DNA from 3 places in the Gordonia sp. CPCC 205333 genome. Region 1 is predicted to be linked to each of the others. Evidence: riboswitches for the same ligand, from Rfam matches in the RefSeq annotation. Region 1 holds a riboswitch; each other region holds the start of a gene.
What was found. A riboswitch is a leader RNA that binds a small molecule or an ion and turns the genes downstream of it on or off. The one in region 1 is predicted to bind cobalamin.
Positions count from the first base shown of each region.

Region 2: linked by a shared signal. The riboswitch ahead of metE (5-methyltetrahydropteroyltriglutamate--homocysteine S-methyltransferase) and the one ahead of AAFP29_RS04220 (ABC transporter substrate-binding protein) in region 1 are both predicted to bind cobalamin.
Region 3: linked by a shared signal. The riboswitch ahead of AAFP29_RS15155 (CbtB domain-containing protein) and the one ahead of AAFP29_RS04220 (ABC transporter substrate-binding protein) in region 1 are both predicted to bind cobalamin.

Region 1 is NZ_JBCLVI010000001.1:878,789-882,902, reverse strand. It holds gene AAFP29_RS04225 (FecCD family ABC transporter permease) at 1-604, opposite strand, end outside; gene AAFP29_RS04220 (ABC transporter substrate-binding protein) at 601-1,632, opposite strand; cobalamin riboswitch at 1,690-1,867, opposite strand; gene AAFP29_RS04215 (TetR/AcrR family transcriptional regulator) at 1,927-2,532, opposite strand; gene AAFP29_RS04210 (enoyl-CoA hydratase family protein) at 2,533-3,327, opposite strand; gene AAFP29_RS04205 (acyl-CoA dehydrogenase family protein) at 3,338-4,114, opposite strand, start outside.
Region 2 is NZ_JBCLVI010000004.1:120,194-124,307, forward strand. It holds gene AAFP29_RS15085 (acetyl/propionyl/methylcrotonyl-CoA carboxylase subunit alpha) at 1-1,355, shown strand, start outside; gene AAFP29_RS15090 (hypothetical protein) at 1,539-1,871, shown strand; cobalamin riboswitch at 2,011-2,203, shown strand; gene metE (5-methyltetrahydropteroyltriglutamate--homocysteine S-methyltransferase) at 2,343-4,114, shown strand, end outside.
Region 3 is NZ_JBCLVI010000004.1:138,522-142,635, forward strand. It holds gene AAFP29_RS15145 (histidine phosphatase family protein) at 67-558, opposite strand; gene AAFP29_RS15150 (CbtA family protein) at 821-1,633, opposite strand; gene AAFP29_RS15155 (CbtB domain-containing protein) at 1,683-1,907, opposite strand; cobalamin riboswitch at 1,940-2,074, opposite strand; gene AAFP29_RS15160 (hypothetical protein) at 2,597-2,779, shown strand; gene AAFP29_RS15165 (ATP-dependent helicase) at 3,034-4,114, shown strand, end outside.

The sequences.
Region 1 (4,114 bases):
CCGACGCCAGGGACCCGAGTAGCCAGAACAACACTCCTCGGGTCTGTTCCGGATCGGCTGAGGTATACACGATGAACGAGGTGAACGCTGAAAACAACTGGGTAGCAGCCACTCCGGCGAGGATCACGGTATCCGCGGCCCCCGTGCCCGTCAGCCTGACGAGCAACAGAACCAAACCGAACGCCGCCATCGCACCGATGAACGCGCCGCCAGCCATACCGACCGCTCCAACGCCGATCCCGAGGACGACAACACTCACCGCGCCGGTAGATGCACCAGAGGACACACCGAGCACGAACGGATCGGCCAGCGGATTGCGCAGCAATGATTGCAATACCGCGCCGCACAGCGCGAGCCCCGCACCGCATACCGCTGCGAGCAACGACCGGGGGAGCCGCAGGTCCCAGACTATGCCTCGTTGAATCGGTCCGAGAGTGGTTCTACCACCGCTGATTTCGGCCCAGACCAATTGCCACACATCCCGCGCCCCAACCGACGACGAACCGATCGTCACCGCTACGGCCATCGACAACACGAGTGTCGCGATCCCAATAGTCCAGAATGCCAGCACCGACGGCATCCGCCGAGCGAGGACCAGGCTCACCGCCTGAGGCCGAGGCGCGACAGCCCCGCCGCGACATTCTCGATGCCGTACACGGTCCGTAGCGAAGGATTGAGTTCAGCACCGGTCACGATGATGTAGCGCTTGTTGCGTACCGCATCCATCTGCTTCGTGACCGGATGGGACTCGAGAAACTTTATCTTCGTTTCGGCCGACTCCGCTGATTGATCACGCCGGGTCAGGTCACCGAGTACCAGCACGTCGGGGTTACGGCTAGCGACTTCCTCCCAATTGATTTGCGGCCATTCCTGTTTGGTGTCTTCGAAAACGTTGCGTAGACCAACCGCGTTGGCGATGATCCCCGGGGCACCGCAGCATCCGGCCATATACGGCGACTCGGAATTCGCGAACCAGAACAATGCGGATTGCCCCGCGGCCTTGGTGCTGGAGGCGTTAGCAGCACGCTCTTTCAGCGAAGCGATGAGTTTCACCCCGGCAGCCGGCACACCGGTGAGCCTCGCCAGTTCGGTGATCTCGCGGTAGACGATATCCAGAGTGAGCGCTTTGCTCCGACTGCCATCGCCATCGTCGGCGATCTTGTCGTCACAATCCGACGGCGAGGTGTAGGACTCGATTCCGAAGCCGCGCAAACGCTCTGGAGTGGTCACCGTTCCGGCCGGCCCGATGGTTGAGGTGAACGAACTCGTGACGAAGTCAGGCTCGACATTCAGCACAGCCTCCAACGACGGCCAGTTATCCGATATCCGGTTGATCTTGGAATTGGCTGCGGCAAGCGTTGGCAGCACCGGATCGGTCCAGGTGGACGTGCCAGCGATTCGATCGGCCAGTCCCAGCGACAGCAGAATCTCGGTCGAGGACTGATTGAGCGACGCGATGCGCTGCGGTGCGGATCTGACGGTGACGTCCCGTCCGCAGTTGGCAACGGTGATCGGGTACCCCGACGCCTCGCTTGCGGCCGGATCATCCACAGTCTCTGCGCCACAGGCGGCGATCGACAGTGTCGCGACCGCGGACAGCAAATAGGCCAACGTCATTCGACGACGAAACACGGTATTCCTTCGAGGCCGGGACTTGGCACGCGAAGCCCGCGATGTACCTCTGCGGCCGTGCTGGCCGAGAGCGCCAGCAGGTCTTCGGACTCGGGTTCGCCGGGCGTACACGCCTTCCCGGACCTCAAGTCCAGTGGCTCACAAGTGCACGCCCTCACCCATACCGCTGCGCGTCAGTCCCGGATTCGCGCCGGGTTCCCTACCCCACGGGTTGGCTGGCGTGCCTGACTCTACCAGCGGGGATGCGGCACTCTCGCGCCGGAGCCGTCGATCACCGCGCGTCCGCCGCACTCTCTACAGTCCCAGCCCCAGACCCAGCTTCAACTGCGCACACCAGGTCGCCACCACCTGCGCTCGGCGACGCGAGTCATCCGACAACGTGTCGGCCAGGCCCAGTCCACGGGCGAGGTCAAGTGTCACCTGCGCCAGTCGATGCGCGTTCGGATTGTCGCCGGTCGGATCCAGCCCGGCGACGGTAATGCGATGCGCGGCACGGGCGAACTTCTCCTCCCGGGGCAAGATCTGCTCGCGCAGAACAGCATCGGAAGCCGCTGCCGCCCACACCTGCAATGCCGCCTTGAACGGCACCCCGGTGTAGATCTCGACCGCACGGCCGACCACCGCGTCGATGCGTTCGGCACCCGATGGCAAGTGCGCCATCGGTTCTGCGATGCTGACCGTCAATTGCTCGAACATCGCGTCCAGGGTCGCGGTGATCAGCGACTCGCGGGTGGGGAAATGATGTTGTGCCGCACCGCGAGAAACCCCAGCCGATTCGGCGACTGCGGCGACGGTAGTGGCCGCCCAGCCATTCGCCGCCAACATCTCGATAGTGGACCCCAGCAACCGCTCGCGGGTCGCTCGCGAGCGATCTTGCTGCGGTTCACGCACCGACGTCATCTACTCACCACTGACATCCCAGCTCGGTTTGCGTTTGGCGAAGAACGCGGTCATACCCTCGCGTGCTTCAACACTGGCGAACAATCCCGCGGATTGTTCGGCCCGCGCCGCCGCTCGTGTGTCGTAATCGGTGAGGATATCGGCGGTGGTCAGCGACTTCGACGCGGCCAGCCCCTGTGGCGATGCCTTGCGGATTCCGTCCAGGATCGAATCTGTACGTGCCGCTAGCTCTTCGGCCGAATCCGCCGCGACGGTGATGAGGCCGATACGTTCGGCGGCCCGCTGATCGAACATCTCTCCGGTGAGGAAGTACCGACCGGCCGAACGCGCGGACATCTTGGGCAGCAACACGACCGAAATCATAGCCGGGGCCAATCCCAGCCGTACTTCGGTCAGTGCGAAAGTCGACGCCGGGCCGGCCAGCACGATGTCGGCCGCACCGAGAATGCCGAATCCACCGGCACGCACATGACCGTCGACCACCACCAGGACCGGCTTGGGCAATGTGAGGATCGTCCGCATGAGGGCGCTCATCGCCGACGTCCCCTCGGCCGTCGCCTGTTCGGGCGATAGCCCGCGTTTCAACGCTTCCCCCAGATCCGCTCCGGCGCAGAAGGTTCCGCCGGTATGCGTCAGCTTCACCGCCCGGACCTGTTCGTCGTCGCGCGCACTTTCCAATGCCGCGGCGAGTTGTCCGACGAGCGTCGCACTCAGCGCATTCCGGTTCGTCGGCGAGTCGAGCGTGATGGTCGCTACGCCGGTCTCGACCGAGGCGTGGACGAGTTGTTCAGCCATGATCGGTACCTCAGTACGACTTGGGCAGGCCGAGGCTGGTCTGCGACACGAAGTTGAGGATCATCTCGCGGCTGACCGGTGCCACTCGCGCGATTCGCGCCAAGCTCAGCATCGGAGCAAGACCGTATTCGGTAGTCAACCCATTGCCGCCCAACGAATGAACAGCATGATCGACCAGCGCGACGGCCGCCTCCGCGGCCGCGTATTTGGCCATATTGGCCGGCTCGGCCGCACCCCAATCGTCCCCCGCGTCGTAGAGTGACGCTGCCTTCTGCATCATCAGCTTGGCCATTTCCAACTGAATCTTGCCTTGCGCGAATGGATGTGCGATGGCTTGATGCCCGCCGATCGGTACCTTCCAGACTGTCCGCTCCGATACGTAGGCGATTCCCTTGTCGAGTGCGTAGCGACCCATGCCGATCGCGGAGGCCGCCGCCATGATGCGTTCGGGGTTCAGCCCCGCGAAGAGCTGCGATAGTGCCGCATCCTCCGAACCGACGAGGGCATTGGCGGGTAGCCGCACATCGTCGAGGAACAACTGGAACTGCTTCTCCGGGTTGACCAGTTCCATCTCGATTTGGGTGTATTCGAAATTGGGCGCGTCCGTCGGCACTATGAAAAGCGCCGGCTTGAGCTTGCCGGTTTTCGAGTCTTCGGTCCGGCCGACAATGAGGACGGCGTCTGCCTGGTCGACGCCCGAGATGTACACCTTGCGTCCGTTGAGGATCCAATCCGACCCGTCACGTCGAGCGGTGGTGGTGATCTTATGCGAGTTCGAGCCGGCATC
Region 2 (4,114 bases), on a different contig from region 1:
CCAACGCCGGCGAGATCGTCGAATTCGCCAAACAATACGGCGTCCCGATCGCGATCAAGGCCGCCTTCGGTGGCGGTGGTCGTGGCATGAAGGTCGCGCACACCATCGAAGAAATCCCCGAGCTTTTCGAGTCGGCGACCCGTGAGGCTGTCGCTGCTTTCGGCCGCGGGGAATGCTTTGTCGAGCAGTACCTCGACAAAGCGCGCCACGTCGAAGCTCAGGTCATCGCCGATCAACATGGCAACGTCATCGTCGCCGGCACCCGCGACTGCTCGTTACAGCGTCGCTTCCAGAAGCTCGTCGAAGAAGCTCCCGCACCGTTCCTCACCGACGACCAGCGCTCGCGCATCCACAATTCAGCCAAAGCCATCTGTAAGGAAGCGGGCTACTACGGCGCGGGCACCGTCGAATACCTCGTCCAGGGCGACACCGTTTCCTTCCTCGAGGTCAACACACGCCTGCAGGTCGAGCACCCGGTCACCGAGGAGACCGCGGGCATCGACCTCGTACGCCAGCAGTTCCGCATCGCCGAGGGCCACAAGCTGACGCTCACCGAGGATCCGACCCCGCGCGGTCACTCCTTCGAATTCCGCATCAACGGCGAGGATGCTGGGCGTGGCTTCCTGCCGGCTCCCGGTCCGATCTCCGTCTACCGTGAGCCCACCGGGCCCGGCGTGCGCGTCGATTCCGGTGTGCGCCAGGGAGATGTCATCGGCGGTCAGTTCGACTCGATGCTGGCCAAACTGATCGTCACCGGCGAGAACCGCGAGCAGGCGTTGCAGCGCGCGTCTCGCGCGCTTCGCGAATTCGAGGTCGAGGGCCTCGCGACCGTCATCCCGTTCCATCGCCACATCGTCGAGAACCCGGCGTTCATCGGCGACGGTGAGAAGTTCGATGTCTACACCAAGTGGATCGAGACCGATTGGGAGAACCCGATCGAGCCATACGCCGGTGGCGAGGCAATCGATGACGAAGATAGTGCGCCACGCCAGAAGGTCGTCGTCGAGGTCGGTGGCCGCCGCGTCGAGGTTTCGCTGCCCGGCGATCTCGCGCTCGGCGGCGGCGGTGGTTCGACCAATGGCGTTGTCCGCAAGAAACCGAAAGCACGCACTCGGAAGAAGGGCGCGGGTTCCGCGGCGTCCGGTGACTCCGTCGCAGCACCAATGCAGGGCACCGTCGTGAAGGTCGCGGTCGAGGAGGGCCAGGAGGTCGCCGAAGGTGATCTGGTCGTCGTCCTGGAGGCGATGAAGATGGAGAACCCGGTCAACGCGCATAAGGCCGGTGTGGTGACCGGACTCGCCACCGAGGCGGGTGCCGCGGTCACCCAGGGCACAGTTCTGCTGGAGATCAAGTAGGGCCGCAACCCACCACGCCGGTCAAGTCGCCGCCCTGGATGGTCGAGTGCCCGGCGAGGCGTTAGCCGAGCCGGGTGTATCGAGACCACGCAACCCGCCACGCCGGTCGAGTACCGCCGAGCGAGCCCGCGAGCCCGACGGTGTATCGAGACCACGCAACCCGAAAGGTCAACTCCCACAACGATGGAACCGGTCGAGATCAACGCCGGGACTTGGTATCTACGCGCCCTGCGCGACGACAACCGAGTCACCGACGTTCCCGCACTCACCGAGCTCGGGATAGCTGATCCGGCCGGTTTCGTCGTCTCCGCGGCCGCCGGCTGGATCGACGATGACCGATTCACCTGGGCCGTCTGTGAACCGACCACGGGCGAATTGATGTCGTTGATAGTCGTCGCCGCTGACCCTGCGAGCCTTTCCGGATACGCACGGCCAGGCCAGCGGCACACCCTCGACGACGCCATACCGGTGATCACCCGGTTCGTAGAAGGCGCGTTGGGTATCCCACTGGACTGAAACTGTCCCCGTCTCCGCCGCAGACGCTATATCGCCATCTGCTCCGCTGAGGGGGATAGTTCCAGGGACCTCACCGGCAATATATGCTGAAGCCGCAATCGGTTTGTTCCTCGCCGGGCATAAGGAGCCCCTGATCCGGCGTCGGACATCGAAAGCTGGTGCCCCGCACCAGCACAAGAGGGAATCCGGTGTAATTCCGGAACTGTCCCGCAGCGGTTAATCGAAACGACCGCCGTCAAATGCACTGGGCATAGCCTGGGAAGCGACGGCCAGTAGGCGCACAGAGTGCATGTCGATGAGTCCGAATACCTGCCGGTTGTACCGGGCACGCCGTGCCCGGTGGCTCACCGCCTCGTGGATAGGGCGACGTCGAACCGGCAGTTCTGGGGCGCATCGAGCCCCACACGGGGCCAGTCCGACTCTCCTGCGATGGGCGGTGATCCATCCGCATACCTCGCAGGAGCACATTTCATGTCTGATCCACAGACGTTCACCACCACCGTCACCGGCACGGCCAGGATTGGCCGGAACCGCGAACTCAAGCGGGCCACCGAGTCATATTGGGCCGGGCGTATCGACGCCGCCGCTTTGCACGATGTTGCCGCGACCATCCGTCGCGACACCACCACCGATCTGATCGCCGCCGGCCTGGACTCGATCCCGGTCAACACCTTCTCGTATTACGACCAGATGCTCGACACCGCCGTACTCCTCGGCGCTGTTCCCTCGCGCTACGCCGGCATCGCCGACGAACTCGATCGCTACTTCGCCGCCGCGCGTGGGAACGCCGAGCTCACTCCGATGGAGATGACGAAGTGGTTCGACACCAATTACCATTACCTTGTCCCCGAAATAGGCTCCGACACCAGCTTCTCGCTGCACCCGGAGAAGGTGCTCGCAGAGTTGGCCGAAGCAACCGCGCAGGGTGCGACGGCCCGGCCCGTGGTGATCGGACCGATCACCTTCCTGGCACTCGCTAAAGCCGCCGACGACGGTGCCGCTCCCCTCTCCCGGCTCGACGAGCTGGTCGGCGTCTACGCCGAACTGCTTGCCACTCTCGCCGACGCGGGCGCCACCTGGGTACAGCTCGATGAGCCCGTCCTCGTGACCGACATAGCAGCGGGACTCCCCGAACTCGCCGGCTCGGTGTATCAGCGCCTGGGTGAGCTGACCGCACGGCCAAAGATCTTGGTAGCCACCTACTTCGGCGATGCCGGCGCTTCGCTTGCCGCATTGGCCGCTACTCCGGTCGAGGGCATCGCAGTGGATCTCGTACGTGGCTCCGCCGAGTCGATCGCGGCGGTCCCGGCTCTCACTCGCAAGCATGTGGTCGCCGGAATCGTCAACGGGCGCAACGTCTGGCGAACCGATCTCGATGCCGCCCTGGCCACCCTGGGCACCATTCTGGGATCGGTCGGATCTCTCGCCGTGTCGACTTCATGCTCCACCCTGCATGTCCCCTATGCATTGGCCGCCGAAGACGGCATCGATCAGAATCTTCGCGGCTGGCTCGCTTTCGCCGATGAGAAGTTCGACGAAGTCGCCACTCTCGCAACTGCATTGAATAAGGGGCGCGAGGCGGTCGCGGAGAAGTTCGCGGCGTCGGCCGCCGCGTTGGCGACCCGCACCGACGACCCGCGTCTGAACAATACCGCGGTACGCGAACGACTTTCGGCGATCACCGACGCCGACATCTCGAGAACCAACGCCGACGATCGCGCGATCGCACAGCAGGCACGACTGAACCTGCCGCCGCTGCCGACCACGACTATCGGTTCCTACCCGCAGACCGGCGAGATCCGCAAGGCTCGCGCCGACCTGCGCGCGGGAAAGATCGACGACGCGCAGTACCTGACGCATATGCGGCAGGAGATCGCCGATGTAGTTGCGCTGCAAGAGAAGATCGGTCTCGACGTTCTCGTACACGGCGAGCCTGAGCGTAACGACATGGTGCAGTACTTCGCCGAACAGCTCGACGGATTCCTGTCGACGCAAAATGCGTGGGTGCAGTCGTACGGTTCGCGCTGCGTTCGCCCGCCGATCCTATTCGGCGACGTGGTGCGGACCGCTCCGATGACCGTTGATTGGATCACCTACGCGCAGTCGCTCACCGACAAACCGGTGAAGGGCATGCTCACCGGTCCGGTCACGATCCTCGCATGGTCGTTTGTTCGCGACGATCAGCCGCGTTCGGCTTCGGCCTTCCAGATCGCCCTCGCGATTCGTGACGAGACCGTCGATCT
Region 3 (4,114 bases), on a different contig from region 1:
CTCCTCGGGTGAAACATGTTCTAGCTCAGTTACCAACCACTGTGACACAGAACATGCCGGATGTCTCTAGCGGCCCTCGCCATAGATTGTGGCCGGCCTCAGTTCGGTCGAGAAGAAGTCGCCGACGTCCCGGCAGAGCAGCGCTTGGGCCACTGACTTCGCGACGACTACGGTGCCCGCGTCGGCCCGCTCGCGCCACTTGGAGATCCGCGCCACGAACACCTCGACGCTCTCGCCGCCATGTGGGGCCGACGTCGGATCGCCGAACCACTGCCGCAACTCATCGGTAGGTACGTCCTCCGGAGTTAGCCCGTCCCACCGCCCGACGTCGAGCGCCCTCAGAGCCTCGTCGAGGACGGGCGCACACCCCAATAGCGCGGCGGTTTGGACCGCGACCGCTTCCGGTCCGCAACGGATAGGCCCGACAAGAATGCCGCTCGATGTCCGCAGTGCCGCGACATCACGGCGACCGCGTTCGTCGAGCGGCCTATCAGCACCGCCGAATCGCACGAGTTTGTTAGGTGCGGTCCGCCCCGCGGTAATGATCTGCATGGTCATGCTTCCAACTGATGGTCGAGTGCCTGGCGATCCCCACCGATAGTCGAGTGCCTGGCGAGGCGCCAGCCGATGGTCGAATGCCTGGCGAGGCGCCAGCCGATGGTCGAGTGCCTGGCAATCCCCACCGATAGTCGAATGCCTGGCGAGGCGCCAGCCGATGGTCGAATGCCTGGCAATCCCCACCGATGGTCGAGTGCCTGGCGAGGCGCCAGCCGAGCCAGGTGTATCGAGACCCGGCAAGACAAACTCGCAACTCGACCAACTAAACCGAAGCAGACTCCGCTGCCACCTCGACCCGGTCGTCGGAGCGACGCGACAGCCAACCGAGCACCAATGCGAACACCACACCGAGAACAGTCCACAGAATCACCTGGTTGGCGATCGTGTAGGTGCGGAACAATCCGATCACATCACCCGGAAATCCGGGATAGATGATCTGCCCGGCATCGTTCGTCACCGGTGTCGGAATCTCGTCAAACTTGGGCAGCAGTGCCGCCGAGATCGTGATGACCACCAAATAGCCGATCGTCGCGGTCACCGCTCCGAGCAAACCGCCGATCCGAGGCCGGAGCCAAAGTGCGGCGATTGTCGCCAGAATTACCGCGGCGACCGAGATCAAGGTGAGTGTCAGGTACGAACCTGATCGGGAGCCGATGGTGTCGTCGTTGCCGACGGCGGGTGGATTCGGCGGGTAAACGAAGAATGGAACGCCAACCACCGCGACGAATCCGATCACTGTCAGGGCCGCACTGACCCATCGAGGATCGGCCGCCGGATACCGCCGGCCAACGTACGCCCACAGGATCGTGAATGCGACGGCAAAGAATGCTCCCATCGCCAGCGCGAAACCGACGGTCCCGATTCCGGCACCGATATTCTCCTGCACTGCCCGCGTGAAGACTTCATGCTCGTGCCCGTGCTCACCGGAGAGCATCTCCTCCGCGTGTGAGCGACCCTCTTCATAATCGATCGCCTTCGCGACCTGGGGCTCGATGAATATTCGCGCGAAAATGAAAGCGACGATTCCAGCGATAAGTCCCGAGATGAGACCTGCGCCAACGAACTTCCCGGCGATCGAAGCGCCGGGTGCTGTTTCAGCCATGATTCTGTTGTCTCCTGCTCGTCTAGTGGCAGGGGAAGCCGTTGAAGTGGCGGGCATCATGCACGAACTCGTGTACGTGTGTGTCCGAACCGAACACCGAAACCGCGCCCTGGTCGTAGCCGAGGAAGTAGTAGACGAGCGCTGCGATCAGCACCGTCGCGGTGAGCAGCAACGCCGCGCTGACGACCGACAGATTCGGTACCGCGAGCGAGCGGGGTTTGGATACAGCTTTCGCTGTGGAGGTCATGGGATGTCCTTCCGGATTGCGCGTCCGATTCAGTTGTGACTCATAGCCAGTGCAGGTGTCTGACTCGCAGCATTCGCTTGCTCACAGTGGCGCGACCGTCTCGGATTCTCACCGGGTTCCCCGCGTCGACTGGCTGTGATGACTCTACAACGGATGCAGCTGCGGAGATATGTCCCGTCACGAAGTCAGACGGCATATGGACGTCCCATGTCATTCTCGGGACTTATCCGCGTGGCAGTTCAGTCAATCGGAAGCGGATGCTGACTGCGCGTACGGATCCGATGTTTCTGCGCCATCGTCACTTCGGCGATGTCGGCCAGCACATCATCCAGCACTCCAGCACCTCTCGATAGTCGATCCGCATCGTGATCCACCCCTTGCCGAGCGTTTTGCGGTCGCGGCGAATATCGCGGCGACGCGCGTCCCCAGCGTGCGAGCCTTCGCTGTCGATCTCCAACAGCAAGCGTCCGATTCGAAGATCGCCACGTTTTCGCCCGCGTGAAATTCTCGGCTGTACGTGAACTTTGTAACCCGCTCGCTTCAGACGTATTCGCGCGAGTGACTCACTGCCGGATTCAGCTGCCGCATCGCACCTCCGCATCAATGCGATGAGTTTCTGTGGCACCGTCCCCATCTGCGCCTGTAGATCCGGGACGGTCCAGCTGGTGTTGTGTAAGACGCTGTCGCACATGGCAATCCAATACTCGTTGCTCACACAGCGCGCAGCGCAGTTCAATGCGTGCGGAATCGAATCGACGGCGGTGAGCGTGGGAATCGGTCGGCCGTATCCTTGGCAGATCGTCACCCATGGCGGCCGTGAGATCGATTTGACCTTCGCGGCCCACCACATCGGTATCGGCGGCCGGACATGAATACCAACCGAGACGTTCGGCAGTCATGTTCCCGACATTGACCTCGTTGCGGATACTGCGCTCAGTGTGGCCCAGGTCCCGCAGCTCCTGGATGGTGAAAACTCCACTGCGCTCCATAAGCGGGTTAGACGTCCGGCTCGTCGACTTGGTTCCGTAGCCGCCGAAGATATGTCCCCTTTCGAAGTAAGACGGCATATAGACGCCTGCGCCGCTCTCGGGGCATATCGTCCGCGCCAACTTCGGTTGTCAGACCAATGAGGAAAGATGGACTCGTGCCGCACCCCGTCCTGAACCGATTCTCACCGGCAACCCGTCGGTGGTTCACCGGTGCGTTCGACGCGCCGACCAAGGCACAGACCGGCGCGTGGAATGCCATCGCCAATGGCGACAACACCCTGGTCATCGCACCAACCGGCTCGGGCAAAACCCTCTCGGCTTTCCTCTGGGCTCTCGACCGGCTGTCATCGACGCCCCCGACGACCGCCAAACGCAAAACCCGGGTCCTTTATATCTCCCCGCTCAAAGCGCTCGCCGTCGACGTTGAGCGCAACCTGCGTGCCCCATTGGCCGGAATCGCCCGCGCCTGTGCGGAGCTCGAACTTCCGCCGCCCGACATCACGGTCGGGCTGCGCTCAGGTGACACACCGGCCGCTGATCGCCGCAAACTCGTCACTTCACCACCCGACATCCTCATCACCACGCCGGAGTCACTATTCCTGATGCTCACGTCGTCGGCGCGAGAATCATTGACCGCGGTGGACACCATCATTGTCGACGAAGTACATGCGGTCGCCGGGACCAAACGCGGCACCCACCTTGCCCTTTCGCTCGAACGTCTCGACTGCCTCCTCGACGCGCCAGCGCAGCGAATCGGCCTTTCCGCAACAGTGCGGCCGCCGCAGGTAGTCGCCGACTTCCTGTCCGGCGCGCGCCCGTGCACAGTCGTCAAACCACCGGCATCGAAGACCTTCGACCTTCGCGTCGACGTACCCGTCCCCGACATGGCAAATATTCCGCAACGCGACGACGCCGACCTCGACGAAGCGATGTCGCCCACCGCGGGATCGTTGTGGCCCTATGTCGAAGAGTCGATCGTGGACGAGATCGAGGCCAATCGGTCGACCATCGTATTCGCGAATTCGCGACGCCTCGCCGAACGGCTCACCGCGCGACTCAACGAGATTCATGCCGAACGGAGCGGCCTCGCTCCAGCGGAGAAGCCAACCAATGCACAGGTTCCCGGTGGCTCCCCCGCCTACGTGATGGGTAGTGGCAGTTCCGCCGGCGCGGCGGCGGTCCTCGCCCGTGCCCACCACGGGTCGGTCAGCAAAGAAC